3 regions of the Micromonospora sp. MGP-C2 genome follow, and region 3 is predicted to be linked to each of the others. Evidence: riboswitches for the same ligand, from Rfam matches in the RefSeq annotation. Region 3 holds a riboswitch; each other region holds the start of a gene.

Evidence for each region. Region 3 has a riboswitch for cobalamin ahead of AC3CF1_RS00585 (CbtB domain-containing protein). Riboswitches for the same ligand answer to the same signal wherever they lie in the genome.
Region 1: it holds a riboswitch for cobalamin, as region 3 does, so the genes downstream of both, cobN (cobaltochelatase subunit CobN) here and AC3CF1_RS00585 (CbtB domain-containing protein) in region 3, are expected to answer to the same signal.
Region 2: it holds a riboswitch for cobalamin, as region 3 does, so the genes downstream of both, AC3CF1_RS21205 (ABC transporter substrate-binding protein) here and AC3CF1_RS00585 (CbtB domain-containing protein) in region 3, are expected to answer to the same signal.

What each region holds. Positions count from the first base shown of each region.
Region 1 covers NZ_JBYMEN010000002.1:988,186-998,688, reverse strand. Annotated here, with positions in the region: gene AC3CF1_RS04290 (RNA polymerase sigma factor) at 1-519, opposite strand, end outside; gene AC3CF1_RS04285 (hypothetical protein) at 620-955, shown strand; gene AC3CF1_RS04280 (MFS transporter) at 959-2,242, opposite strand; gene AC3CF1_RS04275 (ArsR/SmtB family transcription factor) at 2,302-3,261, shown strand; gene AC3CF1_RS04270 (MBL fold metallo-hydrolase) at 3,330-4,037, opposite strand; cobalamin riboswitch at 4,365-4,541, shown strand; gene AC3CF1_RS04265 (hypothetical protein) at 4,582-4,821, opposite strand; gene cobN (cobaltochelatase subunit CobN) at 4,854-8,522, shown strand; gene AC3CF1_RS04255 (magnesium chelatase subunit D family protein) at 8,579-10,503, shown strand, end outside.
Region 2 covers NZ_JBYMEN010000002.1:4,608,112-4,618,614, forward strand. Annotated here, with positions in the region: gene AC3CF1_RS21170 (hypothetical protein) at 1-967, opposite strand, end outside; gene AC3CF1_RS21175 (C40 family peptidase) at 1,082-2,638, opposite strand; gene mqnE (aminofutalosine synthase MqnE) at 2,876-4,045, shown strand; gene AC3CF1_RS21185 (hypothetical protein) at 4,069-4,506, shown strand; gene AC3CF1_RS21190 (DUF4229 domain-containing protein) at 4,580-4,876, shown strand; gene AC3CF1_RS21195 (C39 family peptidase) at 4,976-6,313, opposite strand; gene AC3CF1_RS21200 (M14 family metallopeptidase) at 6,525-8,405, shown strand; cobalamin riboswitch at 8,562-8,684, shown strand; gene AC3CF1_RS21205 (ABC transporter substrate-binding protein) at 8,769-9,698, shown strand; gene AC3CF1_RS21210 (FecCD family ABC transporter permease) at 9,817-10,503, shown strand, end outside.
Region 3 covers NZ_JBYMEN010000002.1:240,722-251,224, forward strand. Annotated here, with positions in the region: gene AC3CF1_RS00565 (GH92 family glycosyl hydrolase) at 1-3,924, shown strand, start outside; gene AC3CF1_RS00570 (phosphotransferase) at 4,019-4,678, shown strand; gene AC3CF1_RS00575 (histidine phosphatase family protein) at 4,722-5,342, opposite strand; gene AC3CF1_RS00580 (CbtA family protein) at 5,339-6,109, opposite strand; gene AC3CF1_RS00585 (CbtB domain-containing protein) at 6,100-6,303, opposite strand; cobalamin riboswitch at 6,339-6,485, opposite strand; gene AC3CF1_RS00590 (ABC transporter permease) at 7,139-8,146, shown strand; gene AC3CF1_RS00595 (ABC transporter substrate-binding protein) at 8,187-9,239, shown strand; gene AC3CF1_RS00600 (ATP-binding cassette domain-containing protein) at 9,239-10,057, shown strand; gene AC3CF1_RS00605 (FadR/GntR family transcriptional regulator) at 10,083-10,503, opposite strand, start outside.

The DNA of each region.
Region 1 (10,503 bases), 750 kb from region 3:
CAGCGCCGCCACCGTCTCCTCCTCGCTGAGGTCGAGGAAGAACCGGCAGACGATCACCTCGCGGTCGCGTACCGGGAGTTGACGCAGGGCCTGCACCAGTGAGGCGCGGCGCTCCCCGGCGAGGACGGCGTCGACCGCCCCGTCCTCGGCAATCTCGGCCGTCGGGTCCGCCGCCGCGGCCCGCAGGACGAGCCCGTCCCGCCGGCCGCGGGACCGGTGCAGGTTGCGGGTCTCGTTGGCGACGATCGCGAGCAGCCACGACCGGAAGGACGACTCGCCCCGGTAACGGGACAGCTTGCGGTACGCCTTCACGAACGCCTCCTGGATGACGTCCTCGGAGTCCGATCCCGCGCCGAGCAGCACCGCCGTCCGGTGTGCGGACGCGGTGTGCCGGGCGACCAGGAGGTCGTACGCCTCCAGGTCACCGGCCCGGGCGCGGGTGACGAGAGCGTCGTCGTCCAGGGGTAGGCCTCCGTTCGGATCACACTCATGACACCGCGTACGCCCCGGTGGTTCCACCCGTCCTTCTTGACGCGGGTCAGCTGTCTCCCATCCGGCGTGCAGCGTATTGCCAGGATTCGGTGCTGCACTGGAGGGGCGTCGAGGAGAGGGGCTGGTCATGAGCTGGTTCAACCGCCGGTCGCGGGGTGCCGAGGCGACCCCGACGAAGCTGGACCGGGAGGCGACCCGCGAGGATCTCGCGGCGCTGGAGGAGTTCGTCGCCAGCCGGCGGGGGGTGGAGTTCTACCTGGAGCCGGAGACCACCGCGACGGACACCACAGTGGTGGCGATCGCCGACGACGGCGAGTGGATCCGTCGTCGTACCGGCACGCCGCGGGCCGCGGGGTCCATCGCCCGCAAGCACGCGGTGCCGCTGTACGAGGCGGCGCGCACCGGCTACCCGGAACGGATGCGCACCTGGAGCCGGGCCCACCCGGAACGCCACGCCCGCTGAGCTTCACGGCGCAGCTCGCTGAGAGGCGGCCGCGCGGGCTTCCACCCGTCGGAAATCGGGCGATGTGACCGTTCGTAACGTCACGGCAAGCACGAGAATGCAGAGAGCCGCTCCGCCCCAGAAGACCGCCCGTACGCTGACCAACTCCGCGGTGAGGCCGGCGACCAGCGCCCCGAGCGGCATCGCTCCCCAACTGGCCAGGCGGCTCACCCCGCTGTAGCGCCCCATCATCTCCTCGGGCACGACGAGCGCGCGCAGCGAGCTGTAGGTGACGTTCCACGCGCCGGAGCCGGCGCCACCCAGGAAGGTCGTCGCCGCGATCAGCCGGGCGGACGAGGAGATCGCCGGGGCCGCCAGCAGCGCGGCGAAGCAGGCCATCGACGCGGCCAGGACGACCCGCCGGCCCAGCCGGCGGGTGAGAGCGGGAGCGGCGGAGGCTCCCACGACGCCGCCCACTCCCAGCGTGCCGATCAGCAGGCCATACTCCGAGCTGGTCAGGCCCAAGGGTCCGGGTGCGACCGCATGGACAACGATGACAGCCATCCAAGCCGCCCAGCATCCACTCGCCGCGCCGGCCACCAGCAGCAGGGTTCGCAGGACCCGTTCCCGCCACACGTATCGGACGCCCTCCCAGATGTCGTTGTTGAGGCCGGACGCGCTCGTCGCCGATCCGGGGTGACGGTTGCTGCGGTACCGGCCGGTCATGACCGCCAGGGCGAGCAGCGCGCCTGCGTAGCCCACCCCGCCGGCGCCCAGCGCGACGGCCAGTCCGGCGGCGGCCAGCAGACCGCCCAGAGGTGGCCCGACGAACTCGTTGGCCACGGTCTCGGTCGCGGTCAACGTCGCGAACGCGGACTCCATCCGAGTGCGGGGCACGACCATCGGCACCACCGACATCCGGGTGGTGTCGGCGAACACCTCGGCGGTGCCGAGGAGCAGCGCCCCCGCGTACAGGCCGGCCAGCGGGAGCCCGGTCGCGAGGATGGCACCGGTGAGCAGGGCGAGGACCAGGGCTCTCGCGGCGACCATGATCATGATTAGGCGTCGCCGGTCCATCCGGTCGGCGAGCGCGCCAGCGGGCAGTGAGAACAACAACCAGGGCAGGGTGTTGGCCAGGGTGGCGCCGGCAACCAGCGCAGGGGAGTCCGTCATCGAGACGGCCACCAGCGGCAGGGCCAGCTTGACAACGCCGTCAGCGAGGTTGGTGATCGCGGCACCGGCCCACAGGGCCTTGAAGTTCCGCGCGCTCATGGTCGTCGGGTCGTATGGCTGGCTGTCGCTGTGCATGGCCAGGGAGCTTGCAGCGATCCGCGCTGCCGCCCTAGAGTTTCGACTGGAGGCGAAACGTGGCGGTGTTCCTGGTCGACGCCGAAGTGATGGCGCACGCGCGTTTCGGCACCTCACAGCTCACCGAGACGTTGGGGGCGCTGAACATCCTCCGCCGGGCCCAGCCGCTTCCGTGGCACCGGGCCTGGCGGGACCAGCATGTCGATGCCTTCCGTGGCTATCTCGACGGCGACCCGGTGACCGCGGCCATTCTGGCGCACGCGATCTCGTCCTCCTGGATGGCTGACTTCCTGACGGTGCCGCCCGCCCGCCCGGACATGACGCTGGACGACGAGCTCGTGGAGCTGGAGTCGTTGCCGGACGACCGAATTCGTGAGGACCTGGCCCACGTGCGCTCCCCGCTGGCCCCGGAACTACGCGGTTCGGGGTTGGCGAGCCGGACGGCCGCGCTGTTGCGCTGGGTCTGGCGCCACACGATCGAGCCGGACTGGCCGCGCCGGCAGTCGGTGCTGCGTGCCGATGTGGTGTCCCGGATCTCCCGCCTGGCCAGGGACGGGTGGTCCGGGGTCGTCAACGACATGCGGCCGGGCATGCGGTGGCTCGGCGACGGCCGGTTGCAGGTCGAGGAGCGGCCCTACCCACCGTCCGACGTACGGGGCGGGACGTTGACGTTCTTCGCGGCCCACTGCCGGGGAGGCTGGATCTCCTGGAGGTTGCCCGGCCGCTTCGGAATCGTCTACCCGGTGACGGGGATCTTCACCGGGGTGGCCTCCACCACACCGGATCCGCTGCGCCGTCTGCTGGGGAACGCGCGGAGCAGCGTTCTGGTGCAGGCCGCCGAACCGGTCAGCACCACGGCAGTGGTCGCCGCGACCGGACTGCCGCTCGGCACGGTCGGTGGCCACCTGCGCGTGCTGACGGAGGCCGGTCTGCTCCAGAAGCGCCGGTCGGGCCGGGAAGTCCTCTACTGGTGGACGGACACCGCCCGGGCGCTCGTGGCCGGAGCCTCGTCGTCGTGACGAGGGCTCGGCGTGTCGGCGCAGAGGGCCCGCACTCCCGCGTGCCGGGCGAGGTGCTGCCGCCGGGGTCAGGCGTCCTCGACGGCTGAGCGGGCCTGCTCGAGCGTCATCGGCTCGGCGTGGCTGGACACGTACCAGTGGTAGGTGTCGCCGAGCAGTCGCCGGACCAGGCCCAGGTCGAGGCCGTCCTCGGGTCTGCGCAGGTGCGCCGGCGGTGGGTAGAAGCAGTCGCCCAGCAGCATGACGCCCGAGTCGGGCACCAGCACGACTGTCGAGTCCGGTGCGTGCCCGCCGCCGACGTGGCGTAGCCCGACCCCGACCGGCAGCTCGTCCACGTCGGCGAAGGTCCGGGTCGGCGGCAGGATGGCGAAATCCTCCCAGGAGGCCACCGCGCGTGCCCGGGCCCGGAAGCTCGGGCCGAGGCGGGGGTTGTGGCGTATCTGCTCGTCCAGGTAGTCGTGACTCCACGGTCGGGCGGCTTCGGCGCGCAGCAGCGGCACGGCCGTCTCGTGCCCGACGATCTCCACTCCCGGCCAGGCGCAGGCGCCCCAGACGTGGTCCCAGTGGTGGTGGGTGTAGACGAGCCAACGCGGGCGGGGTAGCCCGGCGGCGGTCAGCGCGGCCTGGATCTCGCGGGCGTGGGCGGGGCTCTGCCCGGCGTCGATCATCACACTGCCGCGCTCGTCGGCCACGACGGCGACGCCGGCCTGGACCGCCTCCGGGTCCGGATCGCCCGGGCAGAACCAGACACGGCCGGCGAGGTGGTGGAATCGCATGGCGACGATGGTGATCGACTCCCGGGATTGATCGCGGACGCTGCTCCGGTGGTCGCCGATCTTAGGTGACAGTGCCGCGTACCACCGCCCCCTCGGACGATCGGCGCAGGCCAGGGTAGGTGCTACCCCCCTTTGCTCTGCTTACCTATCTGCACCAGGCACGAAGCGTCACTGGTGCACATAGGTAAGCAGAGCAAAGGTCGTCAAGCATTGACCCCGGGCATTGCGACGTGCGGGGTTCAAGGTCGCAGCAATCGGTGAAACCCGATGAATGGCACCTGCTTGGCGGCGCTGGGGTCGGCGTTGACCGGCGGCGCGGCGGTGTGGCAGCATTCGCGGCCTGACGGCAGTGAAGGAAGTCGGTGCGATTCCGACGCGGTCCCGCCACTGTCACCGGGGAGCGATCCCCCCTCGTGAGTCACGGCCGTGTGTCTGCGGTTGGAAGGCCGGGGGAGAGCGTCGATCCGGAAGCCAGGATACTTCGGCCGTCGGGACGTACCCCAGGGCGTGGACACCCGAGGAGGACCCGATGACGCACGGCGTCTCATTCATCGACGATCATCGTCATGACCCGCATCGCGGGCGCCACACCGCACCCACGACCGGCCGGACCAGCATGCTCCGGGCCGGCCTCGTCGGCGTGCTCCAGGTCGCCCGCGTCGGCCACCGGGCCCGCTGAGCTGAGCGCCCGGCGCTGACCGGCCCCGACGCCCGCGTCGGCGAGCTGGCCGGCCGTCGTGCCGGCTGACGCCGCACCCACCCGCTTCGTCCAGGTCGCCTCCATGGCGGCCAGGGCGTCACTCTCCGGAGCCTGCCGTGCGCATCCTGCTGCTCTCCACCGCCGACACTGATCTGCTGGCCGCCCGCGCCAGCGGCGCCGACTACCGGCTGGCCAACCCCGCCCGGGTCGCCGCCGACGAGGTACCCGCCCTGCTCGACGGGGTCGACCTCGTCGTCGTACGCCTGCTCGGCGGCCGACAGGCCTGGCCGGACGGCCTCGCCGCGGTGCTCGCCACCGGCGTGCCGACGGTCGTGCTGGGCGGCGAGACGCTGCCCGACGCGGAGCTGATGGCCATCTCCACAGTGCCGTCCGGGGTCGTCACCCAGGCTCTGGCGTATCTGGTCGAGGGTGGGCCGGACAACCTCGGGCAGCTGGCCCGGTTCCTCTGCGACACGGTGCTGCTCACCGGCGAGGGGTTCGCCCCGCCCGCACCGACCCCGGCGTACGGGGAGCACGGCGAACACCCCACCGACCCGGACCGGCCCACAGTGGGGATCGTCTTCTACCGGGCGCACGCGCTCGCCGGCAACACCGGCTTCGTTGATGTGCTCGCGGACGCGGTCCACAAAGCCGGCGGCAACCCGCTGCCGATCTTCTGCGGTTCGCTGCGGGGCCTGACCACGGGCGCGGGCCCGCTGGGGCTCTTCGCCGTCTGCGACGCGCTGCTGGTCACCGTGCTCGCGGCCGGCGGCGCGGTCGCCGCCGACGCGTCCGGGGGCGGCGACGAGGACGCCTGGGACGTGGGCGCCCTGGCCGCCCTGGACGTGCCGATCATCCAGGCGCTCTGCCTGACCAGCACCCGTGAGCAGTGGGCCGGCAGCGACGCCGGACTGTCCCCGTTGGACGCGGCGATGCAGGTGGCCATCCCCGAGTTCGACGGCCGGATCGTCAGCGTGCCGTTCTCGTTCAAGCGGATCGACGCCGACGGGCTCTCGGTCTATGCCGCCGACGCCGAGCGGGCCGCCCGGGTCGCCGGGATCGCGGTGCGCCACGCCCGGCTGCGGTACGTGCCCAACGCCGACAAGCGGGTCGCCGTCGTCCTCAGCTCGTACCCCACCAAGCACTCCCGGGTCGGCAACGCCGTCGGGCTGGACACCCCGGTCTCGGCGGTCCGCCTGTTCGCCGAACTCGCCGAAGCGGGTTACGACCTGGGTGACGCGCCGCCGCCCGAGGACGGCGACGCGCTCATCCACGCGCTGATCGCCGCCGGCGGTCACGACGTGGAATGGCTCACCCCGGAGCAGTTGGCCGCCGCCGAGGCCCGGATACCGGGGCAGACGTACCGGCGCTGGTTCGACCAGGTCCCGGCCGAGCTGCGCGAACGGATGCGGGAACACTGGGGTGAGCCTCCCGGCCAGCTCTACACCGAGAGCGGCGACATCGTGCTCGCCGGGCTGCGCTTCGGCAACGTGGTGCTGCTCATCCAGCCGCCGCGCGGCTTCGGGGAGAACCCGATCGCCATCTACCACGACCCGGACCTGCCGCCGAGTCACCACTATCTGGCCGCGTACCGCTGGCTGGCCGCGCCGGTCGCCGACGGCGGCTTCGGCGCGGACGCCGTGGTGCACCTGGGCAAACACGGCACCCTCGAATGGCTGCCCGGCAAGGGCCTCGGTCTGGCCGCCGACTGCGCGCCTGACGCGGTCCTCGCCGACCTGCCGCTGGTCTACCCGTTCATCGTCAACGACCCCGGTGAGGGCACCCAGGCCAAGCGCCGGGCGCACGCCGTGGTGATCGACCACCTGGTGCCGCCGATGGCCCGCGCCGAGACCTACGGCGACCTGGCCAAACTGGAGCAACTGCTCGACGAGTACGCCACAGTGCAGGCCCTCGACCCGGCCAAGGTGCCCACCGTGCGGGCCCAGATCTGGGACCTCGTACGCGCCGCCGAGCTGCACCACGACCTGCACGCCGAGGCGATGCCCGACGCGGACGACTTCGACGAGTTCGTGCTGCACCTGGACGGGTACCTCTGCGAGGTCAAGGACGTGCAGATCCGCGACGGTCTGCACATCCTCGCCGACGCACCCACCGGTGAGCCCCGGGTCAACCTGGTCCTCGCGGTCCTGCGCGCCCCCCAGATCTGGGGTGGCGCCCGCGCCCTGCCCGGCCTGCGGCAGGCGCTGGCCGTCGCGTACGGGCTTGACGAGCAGGCGCTGCTCGCGGCGCCCGGGCAGCGGATCGCCCTCCCGGTGGCGCTGACCGACGTGGTGGACGGGCCGGCCGGCACCGCCGCCGACGCCGTGGACCTGATCGAGGCCCTCGCCCGGCGGTTGGTCGTCGGGATGGAGACGCTCGGCTGGGACGCCGAGGCCGTCGACGCGGTGGTCGCGGAGGTGACCGGCCAGCCGATCCCGGACGTCGCCGCCGTGCTGCACTTCGCGGCCACCGAGTTGGTGCCCCGGCTGGACCGGACCACCGACGAGCTGACCAACACCCTCGGCGCGCTCGACGGCCGGTTCGTGCCGCCCGGCCCGTCCGGCTCACCCACCCGCGGTCTGGTCAACGTGCTGCCCACCGGCCGCAACTTCTACTCCGTCGACCCCAAGGCCATCCCCAGCCGCAACGCCTGGGACGTCGGGGTGGCCCTCGCGGACTCGCTGCTCGCCCGGCACTTCGCTGACACCGGGACGTACCCCCGCTCGGTGGGTTTGACCGTGTGGGGCACCAGCGCGATGCGCACCCAGGGCGACGACATCGCCGAGGTGCTCGCGCTGCTGGGTTGCCGGCCGGTGTGGGACGAGCGGTCCCGGCGGGTCACCGGTATCGAGGTGGTGCCGACCGCCGAGTTGGGCCGGCCGCGCGTCGACGTGACAGTGCGCATCTCCGGGTTCTTCCGCGACGCGTTTCCGCACGTGGTGGCACTCCTCGACGATGCCGTGCGGCGGGTCGCCGCCCTGGACGAGCCGGAGGAGGAGAACTACCTGCGGGCGCACGTCGCCGCCGACCTCGCCGAGCATGGTGACGAGCGGCGCGCGACCGCCCGGATCTTCGGCTCGAAGCCCGGGGCGTACGGCGCGGGCCTGCTGCCCCTGATCGACGCGCGGACCTGGCGCAGCGACGCGGACCTGGCCGAGGTGTACGCCGTGTGGGGCGGCTACGCCTACGGCCGGGGCCTGGACGGGCGGGAGGCGCGCGCCGACATGGAACGCTCCTTCGCCCGGATCGCGGTGGCGGTGAAGAACCAGGACACCCGCGAGCACGACATCGTCGACTCGGACGACTACTTCCAGTACCACGGCGGGATGGTGGCGATGGTCCGTCACCTCACCGGCACGTCACCGCAGGCGTACGTGGGTGACTCGGCGATGCCGCACGACGTGCGCACCCGCACGCTGGGCGAGGAGACCCGGCGGGTGTTCCGGGCCCGGGTGGTCAACCCGAAGTGGATCGCCGCGATGCGCCGGCACGGCTACAAGGGCGCGTTCGAGCTGGCCGCCACAGTGGACTACCTGTTCGGCTACGACGCCACCGCCGGCGTGGTCGACGACTGGATGTACGAGCATTTGGCCGCCGCGTACCTGTTCGACGACACCACCCGCGAGTTCCTGGAGCAGTCCAACCCGTGGGCTTTGCGGGGCATCACCGAACGCCTGTTGGAGGCCGCCGACCGGGGGCTGTGGGCCAAACCCGAGCCGGCCACCCTGGACCGGCTGCGCGACACGTACCTGGCCAGCGAGGGCGACCTGGAGGACCGGGTGTGAGCGCGAGGAGTGAGCCGGTTTTGCGAGCCCCGCAGTCGTGATCGAAGGAAGGCACAGTGATCGTCAATTATCCGTTCAGTGCGGTGCTCGGCATGGCCGACATGCGGCTGGCGCTGCTGCTCAACGCGGTGTCCCCGGCGATCGGCGGTGTGCTGGTCCAAGGGGAGAAGGGGACCGCCAAGTCCACAGCCGTTCGGGCACTCGCCGCGCTGCTGCCGCCGGTCCGGCGGGTCGCCGGCTGCCGCTTCGGTTGTGACCCGGCCGAGCCGGACCCGGCCTGCCCGGACGGGCCGCATCCGGCCGGTGCCGCCGCCGAGACGCGTCCCGCCCGGCTGGTGGAGCTGCCGGTCGGCGCCGCCGAGGACCGGGTGGTCGGCTCGCTGGACCTGGAGAAGGCCCTCGGCGAGGGCGTACGCGCCTTCGAGCCGGGTCTGCTCGCCGCCGCCCACCGGGGGGTGCTCTACGTCGACGAGGTCAACCTGCTGCACGACCACCTCGTGGACCTGCTGCTGGACGCGGCGGCGATGGGCCGCAGCCACGTCGAACGCGAAGGCGTCTCGGTCAGCCACGCGGCCCGGTTCCTGCTGGTCGGCACGATGAACCCGGAGGAGGGGGAGCTGCGTCCGCAGCTGCTCGACCGGTTCGGACTCACCGTCGAGGTGGGCGCCAGCCGGGACCCGGAGGTCCGGGTCGAGGTGGTCCGCCGCCGGCTCGCCGCCGACGCCGACCCGGCCGGTTTCGCCGCCCGGTGGGCCGACGCCGACGCGGAGATCGCCGGCCAGGTGGCCGCCGCCCGACGCAGGCTTCCCGGGGTACGACTTCCGGACGCCGCGCTGCGGCAGATCGCCGAGGTGTGCGCCGCGTTCAACGTGGACGGGATGCGCGCCGACATCGTCACCGCCCGTACCGCGCTGGCCCACGCCGCCTGGCACGGCCGGGACCGGGTGAGCATCGACGACGTCCGGGTGGCCGCCCGACTGGCCCTGCCGCACCGCCGCCGCCGCGACCCGTTCGACACCCGCGGGCTGGACGAGAAGCGCCTGGACGAGGCGTTGCAGCGTGCCCAGGACGCCCACCCCGACGAACCGGACGACCCGGGCCCGGACGACGACGGCCCGGGTGGTGGCGGCCCATCAGGCGGTGGCGGCCCGGCCGGCGGTGGGGGGAGCGGCGGCGACGTGGTCGACCAGCGTGTACCCGGCCCGGCCGAGAGTGCGCCCGCCGAGGGTGACGCCGGCCCGGACGGGCGGACCGAGGTGCCGAGCGGAGCTGACGACGGCGGCTCGCCGCAGCGCCCGACGGACGACCCCGGCGGGCACGCTCAGCCCGGCGACCGGCACACCGCGGACGGTGGCGACGACCCGGACCAGGGGCGCAACGGCGGCGCCGACGGGCAGTCGGTGGCCGTACCCCGGGGTGGGCTGAAGGCGCGGGTGCTCACCGCGCCCGGTGTCGGTGACGGCGTGCCGGGCCGACGTTCGCGGGCCCGCACGGGGCGGGGGCGCACCACCGGGGCCCGGGTGCCGACCGGCCGGGTCGGGGCGCTGCACCTGCCGGCGACGGTCCGCGCCGCCGCGCCGCACCAGGCATCCCGGGGACGGCTGAGCGGCCCGCTGCGGTTGCGCCCGGACGACGTGCGGGAGGCGGTCCGGGAGGGGCGGGAGGGCAACCTGGTGCTGTTCGTGGTGGACGCCAGCGGCTCGATGGGTGCCCGGCAGCGGATGACCACCGTGAAGGACGCGGTGCTCGCCCTGCTCACCGACGCCTACCAGCGGCGGGACAAGGTGGCGGTGATCGCCTTCCGGGGCGCCGAGGCGCAGACGTTGCTGCCGGCCACCTCGTCGGTGCTGGCCGCCTCGACTCGGCTGGCCGAGTTGCCCACCGGTGGGCGTACGCCGCTGGCCGAAGGGCTGCTCGCGGCCGCCGACCTGCTGCGGGTGGAGCGCCTGCGCGACCCGTTGAGGCGTCCGCTCGTCCTCGT
Region 2 (10,503 bases), 4.4 Mb from region 3:
GCATCGGGCCCGGCGGACCCGGCGGCGCGGGCACCGGCGGACCGGGCGGCGGCACGGGCGGGCCCGGGATGGGCGGCGAGGGCGGGCCCGGCATGGGCGGCACCGGCGAGGGCGGCGGTACGGGTGGACCCGGGACGGGCGGAACCGGACCGGGCGGCGGCGTGGGTCGGGGCCCTGGCGTCGGCATCGGGCCGGGCGGGTACGGCCCCGGATCCGGCGCGGGCTCCGGCTCGGGCGGTGACGGTTGGGTCGGCCCGGGGCCGGGTGGAGTGGGTGACGGCTCCGGTTCCGGAGTCGACGGCTCCGGTGGCTGGGCCGGCTCCGGTGGCTGCGCCGGCTCGGGCGGCTCGGGGTTCACCGGCCCGGCTCCGTAGACGGTGGGCGTGCTCCCCCGGGAGGCCGGGGTGCGGATGGCACCGGCCGTCACCCGGCTGCTGCCGGGAACCGTGGCACTGGCCCGGGCCGGTGCGGTCGAGTCGTTCCGCTGCCCGGGCAACGACACGTCAGCCGGACTGGCCGAGCCGGTCGCACGGTACGTCGTGGCGGTGACCGGGGCCCTGACCGGCAGGTCACTGCGGAGAGCCCCGGCGGTGGCGACGCTGGCTCTGGCCCGTACCGGCGCGGCGGGTTGGTCCGGGCGGGCGTCGGCGGTCGCCGCCTGCCCGGGGCCGACGGCGGGATCGTCCGTGTCGACGCCGCGGCCGACGGAAGCGGCGTCGGCCGCGTCGGCGTCGGCGGGCGCGGCATCGGCGTCGGCTGAGTCGTCACGGGGGGACGGGGTGTCGTCAGTGGCGGCCGAAGCTGTGCCGGTGGCGGCCGGGGCCGTGTCGCTGGCAGCCGGGTCAGCGGGAGGGCTGACCGGGGCGGCCTCGGTGGGAGACACCGGGTCGCCGGTGCCGAGCCCTGGCGGGTCGGCTTGGTCGACCACAGGGTCGACAGTCTCCGCCGGATCTTTCTGCTCGGCCATCTCCGCCCTCCGCGCCATGCTCGCACCCGGACTCGTGACGTCGAGTCGGATGTGCCTGGTTGTCACGGTGCCACAGATCGCCCCGACCGGACAGCCGGAGCCGGTCGTGGCGGATCAACCAACGGTGCTGGGGCTGCCCGACGGGCTGTCGCCGCCCGACGCGCTCGTGGTGGCCTTCGGGGTGGTCGCCGGTGATGAGCTGCTCGGGGCGTTGGTCGGTGGCGGGGGCAGGGTCGTCGGCGTGTTGCTCGGGGTGGCTGGCGAGCTCGGCGAGGTGGTCTCGGTGGGCGTCGGCTTCGGCGTGGGCGTCGCGCTGCCGGTCGGCTTCGGCGTGGCCGAACCCGTCGGCGTCGGGGTGGCCGACTTCGTCGGGGTGGGCGTCGGCTTCACGGTGGGCGTCGGCTTCACGGGCGGCTTGCTGGGCGTCGTGACCGGCGGGGTCGGGATCGACACGATCGGTCCCGGCACCGCGCCGATGACCCGGGTCGCCGCGTACAGGCGGGACCAGCTGACGACCGAGATCTTGACGACGTCGCCGGTGGTGGGCGCCTGCACCATCTTGCCGTTGCCGATGTACATGCCGACGTGGTGGATCGTCGTCCAACTGCTGCCGGAGGCGAAGAAGAGCAGGTCGCCGGGGAGCAGCGCGCTCTGCGGCACCGTCCGGGCCCGGGTGGCGGCGTACTGGTCGCGGGAGACCCGGGGCAGGTCGAAGTAGTCGGCTCCGGGAGACCGGTACGCCGCCCACATCAGACCCGAGCAGTCGAACTGGTTCGGCCCCTCCTCGGACCACTTGTACGGGTCGCCGAGCTGGGCGAGCGCGTACCGGACCGCGGCAAGTGCCCGCGGGTGGGCGGCCATGCCGCTGATGTTCTGGTTGGAGACGTAGCCGGCGCCGATCTGCTGCTCGGCGGCCTCCTGCTGACGCTCGATCTCGATCAGCTGGGTCGCGTTGTCGCGGCGCAACTTGAGCAGGCTCGCCTCGGCCGTGCGGAGCGACGCCTCGCCGGCGGTGAACTCCGCCTCGACGGAGTCGACGCGGATCTTGGCGGCGGCGTGCGCCTGGTAGGCGAGCTGCTCGTTGCTGCGGGCCCGGGACAGTTCCCCGGCCACGCCGGTGGTGCCGCCGTCGACCTTCTGGCCCCGGGTGATCTGCTGGAGGCGGTTCAGCTCGCGGATGTCCTGGGCGAGGTCGCTGTCCGGCAGCGCGGCAGCTGCCTTTACGGCGTCGGCGGCGGCCGCGTCGGCCGCCTGCTGGGCCCGGAGCAGGGCGTCCTGCGCGGTTGCCAGTGTCTTGCCGGCCGCGTCGAGCTGCGCCTTGGCGTCGACGCGTTTCTGCTTGGTCAGCAACAGCGTCTCGCCGAGCGCGCCGACCTGGGCCTCGCCGGCGGAGATGGCGGCGGCCAGCGGACCCGTGCCCACGTTGACCACCGGCGGGACCGGGACCCCGGCGACGGGAGCGCCACCGGGCAGTTGAAGCGCACCGGTCACCGCGGGGCGGGAACCGGTGTCCGGCACGGTGGTCGGCAATCCGGGCTCGGCGTACGCGGGGGTGGACAGCACGGCCGCGGCGATCGCGCCGAGCAGGGCGGCCCAAAGCTTCGGACGCAGCACCGGCGAGATCACCGGGTTCCGTCGTCGCTGCCGTCGCCCGCGCCCGCTGTCGACCATTCCGCTCCCCGTCCCGCAGTCCGTCACCGCGCTTGGTGGGCGCGGCGGTCGGGACGGTACCAGTGTGTGGCTCCGCCCCGTTCTGTCTTACCGCACGACGGCAGTGATGTCGATGCATCTCCGGGTTACAGGAGGCTGAGAGTCTGGTGAAGTGGATCGCTGCCGGCGACCGTGCCGCCGTGGCTGTCGGCGTCCCGACGTACGCTCGACGAGGACCGCAGGTGGAAGGGACGTGCCATGGACGCCGGACTCAAGCGTGAGCTCGAAGCGAAGGTGTACGCCGGTGAGCGGCTGACCCGGGAGGACGGGGTCGCCCTCTACGACAGCGACGACCTGACGTGGCTGGGCCGGTTGGCGCACCACAAGCGCACCGAGCTCAACGGTGACCGGGTGATGTTCAACGTCAACCGGCACCTCAACCTGACCAACGTCTGCTCGGCGTCCTGTGCGTACTGCTCGTTCCAGCGCAAGCCGGGCGAGAAGGACGCATACACGATGCGCATCGACGAGGCGGTCCGCAAGGCCAAGGAGATGGAGGATGAGCAGCTCACCGAGCTGCACATCGTCAACGGCCTGCACCCGACCCTGCCCTGGCGCTACTACCCCAAGGTGCTGCGCGAGCTGAAGGCGGCGCTGCCGAACGTCAAGCTCAAGTGCTTCACGGCGACCGAGGTGCAGTGGTTCGAGAAGATCAGCGGTCTGAGCGCCGACGAGATCCTCGACGAGCTGATGGACGCCGGTCTGGAGTCGCTGACCGGCGGTGGCGCGGAGATCTTCGACTGGGAGGTCCGGCAGCACATCGTCGACCACGCCTGCCACTGGGAAGACTGGTCGCGCATCCACGCCCTGGCGCACCGCAAGGGCATGAAGACCCCGGCGACGATGTTGTACGGCCACATCGAGGAGCCCCGGCACCGGGTCGACCACGTGCTGCGGCTGCGTGAGCTCCAGGACGAGACCGGGGGCTTCGCGGTCTTCATTCCGCTGCGCTACCAGCACGACTTCGTGGACTCGGCGGACGGCAAGATCCGTAACCGGATCCAGGCGCGCACCACGATGGCCTCGCCGGCCGAGTCGCTGAAGACGTTCGCCGTCTCCCGGCTGCTCTTCGACAACGTGCCGCACGTCAAGAACTTCTGGGTGATGCACGGGCTGTCGGTGGCCCAGCTCTCGCTGAACTTCGGCGTGGACGACCTGGACGGCTCCGTCGTCGAATACAAGATCACGCACGATGCCGACTCGTACGGCACCCCGAACACGATGCATCGCGAGGACCTGCTGCACCTGATCTGGGACGCCGGGTTCCAGCCGGTCGAGCGGGACACCCGCTACAACGTGGTCCGGGAGTACGACAAGGCCCCGTCGCTGGCCGAGCGGCGCGCCGAGCCGCAGCAGGTCTGGGCCTGAGCCACCACGTACCCTCGCAGTCGATGACCGAGCAACGCGAACCTGAGCAGCAGAGTGGGTTTCCCCGCCGGGACGCCGAGGGCCGCATCCGTACCCTCGGCGATCTGCTCGGGGTGTGCCTGGCCGGCCTGGTCATCGGTGTGCTGGCGTTGGTGTTGTTCGACTGGGCGTTCGCCTCGATCGGCGCCGGTGATTTCGGGCACACCAACGGCTGGCTGGCGGTGATCCTGCCGGCGTGGCTGTTCTGGGACGACTTCCGGGCCTGGGGGTTCGGCGCGGCCCGGGTGGTGGCTGCGCTGGTCGCCGCCGCAGTCGGGGTGTTCGTCGGGCTGCTGATCGCCGGTCTGGGCTCCGGGTTGCCACCGTTGCTCTCCGGCGCGTTGGCGGCGGCGGCGTTCACTGTGGCGTACGCGGCCCTCTGGTTCCCGGGCGTCCGCTGGCTGGCCCGCCGAACCGGCTGACCGCGACCGCCCGCCGGGCGGATCGACCCTCCCGCCGACATCGGCGGGCGACGGAGAGAACGGAGTGGTACGGGTGAGCGCCGCGCTCAAGTACACGCTGGGCCGGATCGGGCTGTTCGTCGCCGTGCTGGCGGGCCTCTGGCTGATCGACATGAACGTGTTCCTGAAGCTGATGTTGGCGCTGGCCTTCTCCGCCGCGCTCTCCTTCTTCCTGCTGCGCGGTTGGCGGGACGAGATGGCCGAGGAGATGGGCACCGCCGCCGAGCGCAGGCGCACCGAGAAGGAGCGCCTCCGCAGCGCCCTGGCCGGCGAAGACAACCCGAACCCCAACCCCACCCGCCCGGCCGAAGGCCCGGACGCTCCGCGTTGACCATGAAGTTATTGCCCGATCGCTCGGCGTGTCGGAGCAATAACTTCATGATCAACGGCGCGCCCCTGGCCCTGGCCCTGGGTGGGGTGGGTTGGTGGGTTACCAGTTGGTGGAGCCGGGGACCTTGGGCCAGGGCTTCGAGGTGGGCTTGATCAGGTACGCGATGCCGCCGGAGCCGCCGGAGACGCCGCCGCTGGCGTTGGTGCGCTTGGTCCGCAGCCAGATCTGCTCGAACTGCGCGCGCTTGTAGACGTTGCGCACCACGTCGTTGCTGGACGAGGCGGGGTCGTTGACGATCACGTCGCCGTCGGCGGTGAAGCCGACCACCACGAACAGGTGCCCGGAGGTGCCGTAGTTCGCCCCGTCCAGCTCACTGGCGAGGAAGGACTGGCTGGTCACGACGGGGATGCCGGCGGCGATGAAACGCTCCAGCTCGTCCAGCGAGTGCAGTCGGGTCACCCGGCCCTCCAGCCCCGGGAAGCTGGCCGCGTACGCGGTGTTGAACGGCCAGTTGCCGGCGCCGTCGTACGCGTAGTCGTAGGTCATCCGGGCCGCGTGGTTGACCGTCGGGTCGGGGTAGGTCGGGTCCACCCAGGAGGTGTCGGCCGCCGAGGGCTTACGACCCCAGTACTCGACCACCATCTCGGTGGAGGTGGGTGAGCACCAGGCCTCGCCTCCGCCGTCGTACTCGGGGTAGTGCCCGGAGTGCACGTTCTGCGAGTAGCGCGGCACCGGCAGCTCGACGCCCCAGGCGATGTGCCCGGCGCTCGGGGTCACGGTGAACCGGTCCGGCACTGTGGAACTCATCGCGCCGAGCATCCGCACCACAGGTGCGGCGGTCTGACCGGGTGCCCGGTAGAGGGTCAGCCGCAGCTGGTACGACCGCAGCAGCACCCCGGCGGTGGCGTCGTCGATGCTGAAGGTGTCGGTCCAGATCGTCGACCAGGGGTCACCCTGCCGGTTGACGCTGGTCCGCTTGATGTCGGTGTCGCCGGACGCCCAGCGACCCATGACGTACCACGGGGTCTGGTCGCCGCTGGTGTAGCTGCCCTGCATCTCCACCTGGATCCAGGTGCCGGCGGGGGTTTCCGCGTTCCAGGAGGCGATCAGCTCGCTGGCGTCGAACCCGACGCGGGTCACCGGTGAGGTCCAGGTGCCGTACTCCCAGGTGCGGGTGGTGCCGGTGTGCGGGTCGGCGTACTCGGTGGTGCCGGCCGGACGGGCCAGGGTGAGGCCCGCTCGGGCGCCGGGCACCACGCGGGTGCCGGACCGGCTGCCCCGGTGCCAGTCGGCGGGCCCGGACCAGTCCTGGAAGGTGATCTGCTCGTCGTGGGTGGCGGCGGGCGGGCGGGCCGCCGTCGCTGGCGCGCTGGTGGCGAGCAGGGTGAGCGCGGTGACGCCGGCGAGGGCGGCCGCGTGCAGGCGGGATCTGGCCATGGGTGCTCCGCGGTGTCGAGAGGGGCATCGTCGCTGGTCAGTTTCCCGCTTGGAGGGAAGTTTCGCCAGATGTTCCTGAGTGGAAAATCATTGCCGCCGGGATGATCGGCTCGGGATGGACAAGGCAGCGAAGGATATTGATATGACCATGTGACAGGTGGTGAAGTGTGCTTCACCGAGCGGGATCTCCCGCCCATCAAGGAGGTAGTTGATGGCCCTCCGCACGCCCATCCCTCTCCGCCGCGTCCTGGTGCTCGCCGTCGTCACCGGTCTGGGCATCGTCACCGTCGCCGCCGGTCCGGTCGCCGCCCGACCCGCACCGGACCGGTCCACCGAGCCGGCCGCCGCCAGCTACCGGGTGCTCGGCCCCCGGACCCTCGCCGACCGCAACGCGGTGGCCCGCACCGGAGCCGCCATCGACTACTCCGAACACGGAGTCCTGCACATCTCGGCGACGGCGGGTGAGGCCGCCGAGATCGGCAAGCTCGGCTTCCGGCTGGAACCGCTGGCCCCGCCGCCCAACGCCGAGCGCGGCGCCGGCGAGATCGGCACGATGGCCTTCCCGCCCGCCGACTCCAACTACCACGACTACGCGGAACTGACCGCCGTCGTGAACCAGGTCGTCGCCGACCATCCGGCGATCGCCCGCAAGATCAGCATCGGTTCGTCGTACGAGGGCCGCGACCTGATGGCGGTGAAGATCTCCGACAACGTCGGCACCGACGAGAACGAACCCGAGATCCTGTTCAACTCCCAACAGCACGCCCGTGAGCACCTGACCGTCGAGATGGCGATCTACCTGCTCAACCTCTTCACCGACAGCTACGGCTCCGACTCCCGGATCACCAACATCGTCAACGGCCGGGAGATCTGGATCGTGCCGACGGTCAACCCGGACGGCAGCGAGTACGACATCGCCACCGGGTCGTACCGGTCCTGGCGCAAGAACCGGCAGCCCAACAGTGGTTCGTCCAACGTCGGCACCGACCTGAACCGCAACTGGTCCTACAACTGGGGTTGCTGCGGCGGCTCGTCCGGCACCACCTCCTCGGAGACCTACCGGGGGCCGTCGGCGTTCTCCGCACCCGAGACGCAGGCGCTGCGCAACTTCGTCAACGGTCGGGTGGTCGGTGGCGTGCAGCAGATCAAGGCCAACATCGACTTCCACACGTACTCGCAGCTGGTGCTCTGGCCCTACGGCTACACGACGGCGAACACCGCGACGGGCATGAACGCGGACCAGTACAACACCTTCGCCACCATCGGCCAGCAGATGGCGGCCACCAACAACTACACCCCGGAACAGTCCAGCGACCTCTACATCACCGACGGGGACAGCCTCGACTGGATGTGGGCCACCCACAACATCTGGGCGTACACCTTCGAGATGTACCCGGGCTCCTCCGGCGGCGGCGGCTTCTACCCGCCCGACGAGGTCATCGGAGCGCAGACCTCGCGCAACCGGGAGGCGGTGCTGCTGCTCAGCGAGTACGCCGACTGCCCGTACCGGGCCATCGGCAAGCAGGCGCAGTACTGCGGCAGCGGCGGTGGCGGCACCACGGTCTGGTCGGACACGTTCGAAACGGCCACCGGCTGGACCATCAACCCGTCCGGCACCGACACCGCCACCCTCGGCGCGTTCGAGCGGGGCGCCGCCCAGGCGACCACGTCCTCCGGTGCCAAGCAGCTCACCCCGTACGCCGGATCCAACGACCTGGTCACCGGCCGGCTCGCCGGATCGGCGGCCGGTGACTACGACGTCGACGGCGGCGTGACCAGTGCCAGGTCCCCGGCGGTGACCCTGCCGTCGTCCGGCACGCTGAATCTCTCGCTGGCCTGGTATCTGGCGCACGGCTCGAACGCCTCGTCGGCGGACTACCTGCGGGTGAGCGTGGTGCACAACGGCGGCACCACCGCGCTGCTCACCCAGGCCGGCGCGGCGACCAACCGCAACGGGAGCTGGGCTGTGGCCAACCTCAACCTCACCCCGTACGCCGGGCAGTCGGTCCGCATCCTCGTTGAGGCGGCGGACGCCTCCGGCGCCAGCCTGGTAGAGGCGGCTGTGGACAACGTCACCATCACGTCCTCCTGATCGGGTGGGGCCCCGCTCCGCCCCGCGGGGCCCCACCACCCGTCTCCGAACACCACCAACTCGGACATACGCCCTCCGACGGTCACCGTGTGACGGTTCCGGGGGATCGACTCGCGGCGATCGGCGCGTGATCGATCCGGCACGTCCCGGCGGTGCGCTACCGTCTTACCGACCAGTCCGCAGCGAAGCCGGTGCGAAACCCGGCGCTGTCCCGCAACTGTGATGCCCCACCCGACGGTGGGGACGAGCCAGGTCGCCTGCGGATCGGTCGCGAAACGCGCTCTCGAGGAAGGGCGCCTCGTGGGCGGGCGTACGAAAGTCCTGTCGGCGAAGCACCACACTCCTCGACCGACAGGAGGCCCCATGTTCAGACGTACCCCTCGGCTCTTCGCCGCGACCCTCGCGGTCGCCGCGCTGGCCCTCGGCGCCTGCGCCGAGAAGGCCGACGACAAGCCGACCACCGGCACTGCGGCCGCCGCGTACCCGGTCACGGTCGGCGCGCTCACCCTCGACAAGCGCCCCGAGAAGATCGTCGCGCTGTCGCCGACCGCCACCGAGATGCTCTTCGCGATCGGTGCCGGCCCGCAGGTGACCGCCGTCGACGACCAGTCCAACTATCCGGCCGACGTGCCCAAGAGCGACATCTCCGCCTTCCAGCCGAACGCCGAGGCGATCGCCGGTAAGAACCCCGACCTGGTGGTGCTCTCCGACGACCGCAACAAGATCGTCGAGCAGCTCGGCAAGCTGAAGATCCCGGTGTACCAGACCCCGGCGGCCACCACCCTCGACGACACGTACCGGCAGATCACCGAGCTGGGCACGCTGACCGGGCACGCCGACCAGGCCACCGACGTCGCCAGCCGGATGAGGGACGACATCGCCAAGCTGGTCAAGGACGTGCCGCAGCGCGCAGAGAAGCTCACCTACTACCACGAGCTGGGCCCCGAGCTGTACAGCGCGACCAGCAAGACCTTCATCGGCACGCTCTACAGCCAGATCGGTCTGACCAACATCGCCGACCCCGCCGACGCGGACGGCAAGAGCGCCGGCTACCCGCAGCTGTCCCAGGAGTTCATCGTCAAGGCCAACCCGGACTTCGTCTTCCTGGCCGACTCCAAGTGCTGCCAGCAGAACGCCGACTCGGTCAAGGCGCGCAGCGGCTGGTCCGGGCTCACCGCGGTGAAGAACAACCAGGTGATCGCACTGGACGACGACGTCGCCTCCCGCTGGGGGCCGCGGGTCGTGGACCTGCTCCGGGTCATCATCGACGCGGTCGCCAAGGTGCCCGCGTGACCGTCGTCCGTCGGTGACCACAACTCCGCCTCCGTCCCGGCGGGCCGGGCTGCGATTCGGCAGCCGGCCCGCCGGGTCGGCGTCCGGGCCGTCGTCGTCCGCGCCCTCCGCCGCCCGGCTGCCGTCAAGGGCCCGGCCCGCCGGGCTGCGCAAGCGGTGGCTGGTCGCCGGGGTGTTCGCGGTGCTCGTCGCGCTCGTCGCCGGGGTGTCGCTCGGCCCGGTCAGCCTGCCCGCGGGCAGCGTCGCGGCCGAGCTGCTCAACCTGATCCCGGGGGTGCACCTCGACAGCGGTCTCTCCGAGCGGGAGATCGCGATCGTCACCGAGCTGCGGTTGCCCCGGGTGGTGCTGGGCCTGCTGGTCGGCGGGTTGCTCGCCCTCGCCGGCGGCTGCTACCAGGGCGTGTTCCGCAACCCCCTCGCCGACCCGTACCTCCTGGGCGTGGCCGCTGGCGCCGGCCTCGCGGTCACCGCGGCGATCGCCCTCGGCGGCGCCGGCCGGCAGGGCGCGATCTCCGGGCTGCCGATGACCATCCCGTTGGCAGCCTTCGCCGGGTCACTGCTCGCCGTCACGATGACCTACGTGCTCGGCGCGGCCGGCGGGCGCGGCGGTTCACCGGCGATGCTGATCCTGGCCGGAGTGGCGGTCTCCGCGTTCCTCTCCGCCGGGCAGACGTACCTGCTGCAGCGCCACTCCGACAGCATCCAACCGGTCTACTCCTGGCTGCTCGGCCGGCTGGCCACCGCGGGCTGGCACGACGTGCTGCTGGTGCTGCCGTACGCCGCTCTGACCACTGTGGTGGTGCTG
Region 3 (10,503 bases):
ACCCTCACCGGCTGGGTCGACAACGGAAGTGGCCTGTCGGCCGGTCGTAGTCGCATGTTCGTGTCCGGTGCGTTCGACCGGGCGCCGACGGCAACCGCCGCGACCTCGGCCACCTTCGACGTCTCCACCACCCGGGAGGTGACGATGCGCCTCGCGACGTCGTTCCTCTCCGTCGACCAGGCGCGCCGCAACCTCGATCTGGAGGTCACCGGCAAGAGCTTCGACCAGGTCCACGCCGCCGCGACGGCGATGTGGAAGGACCGGCTCGGCCGGGTCGAGGTGCGTGGCGCCACCGAACCGCAGCTGGTCTCGATGTACTCGAACCTGTACCGGCTGAACCTCTACCCGAACTCGCAGTCGGAGAACACCGGCACCGCCGCCGCGCCGCGCTGGCAGTACGCGAGCCCGGTCTCGGCGCCGACCGGCGCGTCGACCCCCACCCAGACCGGTGCGAAGATCGTCGACGGGCAGATCTACGTCAACAACGGCTTCTGGGACACGTACCGCACCGTGTGGCCCGCCTACGCGCTGCTGTACCCGGACGTCGCCGCCCGGACCTCCGATGGCTTCGTCCAGCACTACCGCGACGGCGGTTGGATCGCCCGCTGGTCGTCTCCCGGCTACGCCGACCTGATGACCGGCACCAGCGCCAACGTGGCTCTGGCCCAGGCGTACCTCACCGGGGTCAAGCTGCCCGACCCGCTCGCGGCGTACGACGCGGCCGTCAAGGACGCGACCGTCGCGTCAGGGCGCAGCGCGGTCGGACGCAAGGGCATCGAGACGTCGCTGTTCCTCGGCTACACGCCGACCTCCACCGGGGAGTCGGTGTCGTGGGCGTTGGAGGGCTTCATCAACGACTACGGCATCGGCAACATGGGTGCGGCCCTCGCGAAGGACCCGGCCACGCCGAAGTCGGAGCGCGCCCGGCTCAAGGAGGAGTCGCGCTACTTCCTGGAGCGTGCCCGCAACTACGTCCACCTCTTCGACCCGAAGTCGAAGCTCTTCCAGGGTCGCGACGCCGCCGGTAACTTCCTCGCCGGCGACCCGCTGGACTGGGGTGGCGTCTACACCGAGACCAACGGATGGAACTTCGCCTTCACCGCCCAGCAGGACGGTCAGGGTCTGGCCAACCTGCTCGGCGGGCAGAAGGCGCTGCGGGACAAGCTCGACACGTTCTTCTCCACCCCGGAGAACGCCGACCGACCCGGCGGGTACGGCGGCGTCATCCACGAGATGATCGAGGCGCGCGCGGTGCGGATGGGTCAGCTCGGCATGAGCAACCAGCCGTCGCACCACATCCCGTACATGTACAACTTCGCCGGCGCGCCGGCGAAGACCCAGGCGACGGTACGGGAGATTCTGCGGCGCCTCTACGTCGGCAGCGAGATCGGCCAGGGCTACCTGGGCGACGAGGACAACGGCGAGATGTCGTCGTGGTACATCCTCAGCTCGCTGGGCATCTACCCGCTGCAGGCCGGGTCGTCCGAGTGGACCATCGGTTCGCCGCAGTTCACGAAGATGACGGTGCGTCGCACCACTGGCGACATCGTCGTCAACGCGCCGAGCAACAGCACCCGCAACGTGTACGTGCAGGACGTCAAGGTCAACGGCAAGAAGCAGCACGGTCTGTCCCTGGACGTGGCCGCACTCGCCAAGGGCGGCACCATCGACTTCCAGATGGGCCCCAACCCGTCCTCCTGGAGCAGCGGCAGGAACGACGCGCCGCCGTCGTTGACCAAGGGTGACCAGGCGCCGAAGCCGTTGCAGGACACCACCGGCCCCGGCCTCGGCACCGCGACCGCAACCGGCGGTCAGGACGCCTCGAAGCTGTTCGACGACTCGTCCACCACGCAGCTGACCTTCACCTCGGCGACCCCGCAGATCTCCTGGGCGTTCCGTGGCGGAAAGCAGAAGCCGACGTACTACACCGTCACGTCCGGGGCGAGTGCTGGCGATCCGGCGGACTGGCGACTGCAGGGCTCCAACGACGGCATCACCTGGACCACAGTGGACTCCCGCAGGGACCAGGTGTTCCGGTGGCGCAGTCAGACCCGCCCGTACACGATCGACAAGCCGGGTCGGTTCGCGCAGTTCCGTCTCGCGGTCACGAAGACCGTCGGCGCCGCGCAGACCAGTCTCGCCGAGATCGAGTTGCTCGCCGGTGGCGACGTGGCCATCGGAGGCGGCGACATCGCGGTGACCGCCGCGTCCGGCGTGCACGCAACGTCCGGCGTACCGGTCTCGGTGCCGCTGGCGTCCGTCACCGGTGGCACCGCGACCGGCTACCGGGCCACGATCGACTGGGGTGACGGCACACCGGTCACCGAGGGCACCGTGACGCTGAGCTCGCGGGCCGTCTACAACATCGGTGGGTCGCACACCTACGCCACGCCGGGCTACCACCAGGCGAACGTCACGGTGACCGACGGCGAGAGCCAGAGCTCCGCGACGGTCGGCGTCGAGGTGGCGTACGCCCCGACCTCCGGCCTCACCGCCGCGTTCGACACCGTCTGTGTCGGTGACGAAGGCGTACTCGCGGCGGACTGCGACGCCAAGTCGTGGGCGTACTCGCGGGCCGCCCTGGCGGCGGGCGGTGCGACGCAGGGCCAGCGGCAGCAGGTCCCGGGGACCGCGTTGCAGTTCACGCTGCCGGTGATCCCGGCCGGGCAGCCGGACAACGCCACCGGCAACGGTGCCACGGTCCTGCTCGACCTGCCGGAGGACGCGAAGAGCATCTCCTTCATCGGCGCCGGAACGCAGGGCAACCAGAGCACCACCGGCACGGCGAACTTCAGTGACGGCAGCACGGCCAGCATCCCGATCCAGATGAGCGACTGGACGCTGGGCGGCAACGCCAACGGCACCCCGTCCTACGGCAACATCGTCGTTGCCCGGACGGCGTACCGACTGCACGGCACGAGCCGGGACGGCGCCCAGCCGTTCCTGTTCGCGACCGCGCCGTACCAGATCCCGGCGGGCAAGACGCTGGTGTCGGTGACCCTGCCGACGCAGACCGGTGACCCCCGCTCGGCGGGCCGGATCCACGTGTTCGCCGTCGCCAACGACGGCACGCCGGCCCCCGCGCTGGCCACTGTCGCTCCAAAGGACCAGACGGCGAACGCCGGGCAGGCCCTCGCGGCGAACCTCGGTTCGGTGACCGGCGGCGTTCCCGGCACGACCGGCTACCGTGCCCGCGTCCAGTGGGGTGACGGCACGGCTCCGGACGACGTCACCATCGGTGCGTCCGGTGCGATGAGCGGGCAGCACACCTACACGCGGGAGGGCACCTACACGGTGCGCGTCACCGCGTGGGACACGCTGTCGAGCAGCACCGAGGCCTTCACCGTGACCGTCGCGCGAGGCGGCTCCCAGCCGACGATCGCGCTGTCGGCTGCCGGCGCCGTCACCACCGGCGGCACTGTCACCGTCGACGGCAGCGGGTTCGCCGCCGGCGAACAGGTGACCGTCAGCGTCGGCACCGACCCGGCCCGGGCCACGAAGGTCGCGGCCTCCGCGACGGGCACGGTCCGCGTCTCGGTCCCGACCTCCGGCGACGCACAACCCGGCCGGTACGCGGTCACCGCGACGGGCGCGTCGACGCGTACGCCGGCCACGGCCATTGTCCAGGTGACCGGGCAGGCCCAGGCGCCGACCTACCAGCCGCGGGTGGCACTGCTGACCACCTCGGGTCCGCGTGGCACGTCGATCACCATCGACGGTTCCGGGTTCGTTCCGAACGAGGCGGTCACGATCACCGTCGGGAACGGCCTCGCGGTCAGCACGGTTCGCGCGAACGGTGACGGTGTCATCTCCGGCGCGACGGTCAGCGTTCCGGGTGCGGCGAAGGCGGGCGCGACCAGCGTCACGCTGAGCGGTGAGAAGTCGGCGACGAAGGTGTCCCGGCCGTTCACCGTCACCGGCTAGCACTGAGCCGGGGACAGCGCAGCAGGGTGGGGCGGGCCGTGATCACGGCCCGCCCCACGCGCTTGTCGCGCAACCACTGTTAGCGTCGTCTGCCATGGCCGATCACGCGCTGCTCGCCTCGGGGCGCGACGCCGACGTCTACGTGCTCGACGAGTCGCGGGTGCTGCGCCGCTACCGGCAGGGCGGGGACAGCGCGCCCGAGGCGGCGTTGATGGCGTACGTCGCGGCCGCCGGCTACCCGGTGCCCATGGTGTACGAGGCCCGAGGGCCCGACCTGGTGCTCGAACGACTCGACGGCGAGACTCTCCTGGTGTCGATGCTCACCGGGCGCACCGGCATCGGCGCCGCCGCCGACCTGCTCGTGGGCCTGCACGACCGCCTCCACACCCTGCCGGCCCGCTTCAGCGTCGACCCGGCGGACCGCGTCCTGCACCTCGACCTGCACCCACAGAACGTCATGGTGACCTCGCGCGGGCCAGTGGTCATCGATTGGCGCAATGCGACCGAGGGGCCGGCCGACCTGGACGTGGCCATGACCGCTCTCATCCTCGCCGAGGTGGCGGTCAGTCAGGACCCGCAGGTCGCCGATCTTGCCCGGGACGGCCTCGACGCCTTTCAGCGACGCGCGCAGCCGCCCCGGGCCAGCCAACTACGGCGTGCGGTGGGTCAGCGCCGGGTCGATCCGGCGCTGACCGCCGTCGAGAAGTCCGCCCTGGGCCGTGCCGCCGCACTGGTCCAAACTCGGGAGGGTTGAAGCAGACCGTCCACCCGCGCTCAGCTCACTGCGGGCCCTGGATTCATGACCACACCATCGCGGAGTCGACCCACCTCGGCTCCGCGCCCAGTCGGAGTTGCCAGCGCGTGCCCTGGCTGGTGAGCCGGACGATCGCCAACGGCTCCACGTCCAGCTGTCGGTACGTCGCCGTCGGCAGCCCGAGGGCGTGCACGACCGCGACACGGATCACCAGCGGGTGGGTGACCGCGATGACCCGCCCGCCGGCTCGGTGCTGCTCGTCCAGCCAACTGCCGACCCGATCCCGCACGGCCGCGACAGACTCACCGCCGTGCGGAGCGGACTCCGGTGTGGACAGCCAGTCGTGCAGCGCCTGCGGCTGCGATTCAGCGATCTCCTCGAGCGACCGTCCGGACCAGTCGCCGTAGTCGCAGTCGGCCAACGCCGTCTCGATTGTCGGCAGCAGACTGAAGGCGGCGGCGGTCTGTCGAGCGGCCACCGCGGGGCTGGACAGGCAGGTCGCGTTGACGCCGATAGGCCCGCGCCGGTCCGGATCCGCCTGGGCCTGGGCGAGTGCGGCACGCAGGCCACCCTCGTCCAGGCCGTCGTCAGCGCCGCCGAAGCGGGCCCGGCGCAGGGCGGCGGTGTGACCGTGGGCGACCAGCCGGAGGCTGGTGGCGGTCACGTGCTCGGCAGTGCGGTGCCGACCCGGCGACGCCGCTCGTGGTGCATCAGGGCCGCGAACAGCAGGCCGATCCCGGTCCAGAGCACCACCTGGGTGCCGAGGGAGGCCAGTCGGAAGCTCCACAGCAGCGTCGCGGGGAAGTCGGTGGGGACCTCCTGGAACGACGGAAGCACCACGTAGGACGCGACGGTGACCAGCAGGAAACCGCCGACGGCTGCGGCGACGCGTTGCCACAGTGGCGCCTGCGCGCCGACTGACCGGTAGCCCAGCGAGCCCGCCCACACGGCCACCAGACCGAGCACCACCATCAGCAGGTAGGTGGCGGTGCGTTGGTTGATGGTGGCCGGGTCGCCGACCGCCGGTGGGTTCGCCGGGTACTTGAGGAACGGCACGATCACCGCGCCGAGCAGCGCCGCACCGGCCAGCAGCAGGCCGGAGCGCCCGTCGTCGTCGGTCCGCCGCCGACGGGCCAGCAGGACGTACGCCGTGGCCAGCAGACCGCCCATCGCGGCGCCGAACAGTGCGGTGGCCAGGAAGAGCCCGCCGCGCTGGCCGCTCCGGGTGACCAGGGCCTCGTCGTGCTGGTGCCCGCCAGCGGCGGGTTCGGCGTGCGAGGCCGCCTCCTCGATAGCGATGGCGGCCTCGACGTGCGGTTCGCCGGCGACGTAGGCGAACGTTCCGGCGAGCAGGCCAGCGATCAGGCCGGCGAGCAGGCCGCGGACGAGGACGGCGAGGAACGGGGGAGCGGTGGTGGCGTTCAGTGGCACGGAACACCGAGCAGGTGCCGGCCGTCGTGCATGAGCTCGTGCAGGTACGTCCCGCTGCGCGACACCGCACCCTGGTCGAACGCGACGAGGTAGGCCAGCAGGGTGAGCGCGACAACGGTCGCCAGGACCGTCCACAGAAGACGCGTGGTGCCAGCGGGATTCACCAACGGCTGGCTGGACGTGGAGCTGGACATATGATCACGAACCTCCCCGGGGATGACGCGTCCCCATCGCAAGGCTGCGGACGACCGAGCGTCCTGGCTCGCGGGCCCCATTTCTAGGTGGGGGAACCGCTCACAGTGGCGCGACCGCGCCGGAATCACACCGGCTTCCCTCGCGTCGCCGCAGATAGTGGGTCGACGGTATCGGTGCCGCCGCAGGCGGTCAACCCGGCCCCGCAGTGGGTGAAGCACCTGTGCCCGAGGATTCAGCGCCGCCCGATTCGTCAGATCAAAACCCGATCGCTGGCGGCGGGCATCGTCCGCCGCCGCCGAACCCGACGCGACGGCGAAGCTCTCCGAGCGGTGGCCGGGTGGACGGCGTGGCCTGGACGACTGTGGAACCGCGGCCCGCTGTCGAGCACGCGCTCGACAGCGATCGGCCCGGGCCGGCTGATTTTCGGCTCGGACCGGCCGGTGTGTCTGCTCGCCGCCTCGTGCACCGGCTGAGTCGGAACGAGGCGAGCGCGGCGGGCGTCGAAGGCATAGCATGTTATCGATAACAATCGGAGTGTGGCTCGTTGGCTCGCGGGGCGGCCATCGACAACAGATCATGCCGTTCTGGTCGGACGTAGGGCTCCGAAGGCTCGCGTAACGACGGCAAAACATGGTCGCAAGACCTTGGCAACACACGTACGTGCATGGCATGGTAACGCCTGATCAAGGGAAACATCCGACCTATCTCCATGGGTGGTGCGGGCTTCGAGTCCGTCTCTCCCTGCCGAGGAGGCTCGGCCGGTCACCGGTGCTCCGCTCGCCGACGGCTCTCCCGTCGCGTGCGGCGCCACGCTTGGGGAGGTCAGGGCCGACGATGAGCACCGTCGAGGCAACCACCGGCACGCAGCACGGCACGCCCAGCGACTGGTTCCGGGAACGGATCTCCCACGCCGTCTCCGAGCTGACCGCCGCCACCGCGCTCGTCGTGCTGTTCATCGTGTTGAGTTTCGCCAGTCCCTACTTCCTGACCGCCGACAACCTCTTCAACATCGGGGCGCAGACCGCGGTGATCGCCATCATCGCCACGGCGCAGACGATGGTCATCATCACGAAGGGCATCGACCTCTCCGTGGGATCGGTCGCCGCGCTCGCCGGCGTGGCGGGGGCGCTGGTCGTACGCGACCTCGGCTTTCCACTCTGGGCGGCGACGGCGGTCGCGATCGGCGTCGGCGCACTGGCCGGGCTGCTCAACGGGCTGCTGGTGACCGTGGCTCGGATCCCACCGTTCATCGCGACGCTGGGAACGATGTCCGTCGGACGAGGGCTCGTCTTCATCATCACCGGGGCGGTCGGCGTCTACGGCCTGCCCCGATCCTTTCAACTGCTCGGCAACGGGGAGATCGTCGGCATCCCGTTCGCCGTGGTGATCACCGTTCTGGTCGCCGTCGGTGTCGCTTTCCTGCTCTCCCAGACCCGCTTCGGTCAGTACACGTACGCGATGGGCTCCAATCTGGAGGCCGCACGCCGGTCGGGCATCCGGGTCGGTCGGCACCTGACCGGCGTGTACGTGCTGGCGGGTGTGCTGGTCGGTCTGGGCGGCATGATCGCGGCCTCCCGGGTCAACTCCGGTCAGCCGAACTACGGGATCTCGCTGGAGCTCGACGTCATCGCCGCCGCGGTCATCGGCGGGGCCAGCCTCTTCGGAGGTCAGGGTCGGATCGTCGGGACCATCATCGGCGCGTTCCTCATCGCCCTGGTCCGCAACGGCGCCGTCCTGCTCGACATCAGCATCCACTACCAGCAGGTGATCGTCGGCCTGATCATCTGGGCCGCCGTCTACTTCGACCAGTACCGCCGCCGGCGGCTGGAATCACGGGGTTGACATGCCATTTCGAGAGTCCGAACGAGGAAGGACACACACCATGGCACACACCACCACCAGCCGGCGGGCACGAGGGCCACTCCTGCGCGCGCAGGCGATTCTGGCCGTGGCCGCGGCGACCGCTCTGCTCAGCGCCTGCGGCGGGGTCGAGGTCCGGGACGGAGGCGACGGCGCGACCAAGGACGCGAGCGGGCCGTTGAAGCTCGCCGTCGTCCCGAAGGCGGTAGGGGCCGACTACTGGAACACGGTGAAGGCGGGTGCCGAGTGCGCCGCGCAGCGCGCGGGTGACGTCACCGTCCAGTGGGACGGGGTGACCACCGAAACCGATGTCGAGGGTCAGGTCAACCTGATCCAGAACTACGTCACCAAGAAGGTCGACGGCATCGTCTACGCGGCCACCGACTCCAGTGCGCTGGCGCCCGCCACCGACAAGGCGCTCGCCGCGAACATCCCGGTCGCGATGATCGACTCCGGCACCAGCCCGCAGCCGTCGAACGTGCCGCTGTTCGCCACCGACAACCGTGCGTCGGCCACCGAGGCGGCGAAGCTGCTCGCCACCGAACTCGGCCCCGGCAACCACGAGGTGGCGCTGGTCGAGTTCCAGCCCGGTTCGCAGACCAACACCGAGCGGGTCGACGGCTTCAAGGCCGGTCTCGCCCAGTATCCGAACCTGAAGCTGGTCGGTCAGCAGCCCAGCCGCAGTGACGTCAACGAGGCACGACGCGTCACCGAGAACATCCTCACCGCCAACCCCAACCTCGCCGGCGTCTTCGCTGCCAACGAGCCGAGTGTGCTCGGCGCCGCGCAGGCCATCCAGGCGGCCGGCAAGTCCGGCAAGGTGGTCATCATCGGGTGGGACGCCGCCCCGGACGAGATCGCCGGGGTACGCAGCGGCCAGATCTCCGCGCTGGTCGTGCAGAACCCGTTCAAGATGGGCTACTTCGGCGTCGACAAGATGGTCAAGCACCTGCGGGACAAGGCGCCGCTGGCGTCGGCCGACACCGGCGTCACGTTCGTCACCAAGGAGAACATCGACTCCGCGGAGATCAAGGCGGTGCTCGAGCCCAGCTGCGCCAACCCCCCGGTGCAGTGATGGGTACGACCCCGACGGCCACCGCCGACAGCGACCGGCAGCCCACCGCCGACGAGCCGCCGGTCCTCGAAGCCCGTGGCATCGTCAAGCGGTTCGGGCACGTCGAGGCGCTGCGCGGCGCCGACTTCACTGTCCACCGGGGTGAGGTCGTCGCGCTGATCGGCGACAACGGCGCCGGGAAGAGCACCCTCATCAAGACGCTGTCCGGTGTGCACCCACCCGACGAGGGCGAGATCCGGGTCGGTGGTCGTCCCGTCCGGTTCTCCACCCCGGTCGACGCCCGGCGCGCCGGGGTGGAGACCGTCTACCAGGATCTCGCCGTCGCCGACGACCTCAGCGTGGCCGCCAACCTGTACCTCGGGCGGGAGATCCTGCGCTCCGGGCCGCTGGGTCGGCTCGGGCTGCTCGACAAGCGCGCGATGCGGCTGGGCGCGGCCGCCGCCCTTGACGAGCTGGGCGTACGGATCCCGCGGGTCACCACCCCGATCGCGATGTTGTCCGGTGGGCAACGGCAGTGCGTCGCGGTGGCCCGCGCCATCATCTGGGCGACCAATGTGGTCATCCTCGACGAGCCCACCGCCGCACTCGGTGTCGTCCAGACCGGGCGGGTGCTCGACGTGGTCCGGCGCGCCCGCGACGCCGGCATGTCGGTGGTGCTGGTGAGCCACAACATGCCGCAGGTGCTCGAGATCGCCGACCGGGTCGAGGTGCTGCGCCTCGGTCGGCGGGCGGCCCGACTGCGCGCCGACGAGGTCACCACCGACGACCTGGTGGCGGCGATGACCGGGAGCACCAGTGTGGAACGCGACGAGCGGTGACCGTGGCCGTCGACCGCGTGGGCGTTCACGACCGCGCGGTGTCGGAGCCGGCCTCGGCGTCGTCGGGCAACCCGTACAACGACTCCTCCACCCCGATCAGGTGGTTGGCCATCCGGATGCGGGCCCGCTCCGGGTCACGTGCCGCAAGGGCCTTGAGGATCGCCACGTGCTCGTCGTGGGTGCGCCGGTCCGCGCCTTCCTCGTGCAGGCTCCGCCACAGCCGGCCCCGCACGGTGCGCCCGGCGAACGCCTCGATCAACCCGATGAGCACCGGATTCTCGGCGTGCACCGCGATGATCCGGTGGAAGGCGATGTCGATCTCGAGGATGCGCTCGTGGTCCTGCGGTGACTGGCCGACCATCCGGGCCGCCTCGGCGAGCAGGTCCCCGGCCTGGGCGAGGGCCTCGTCGGTCATCCTGGTCGCCGCCAGTTGGGCGGCCTCGCAC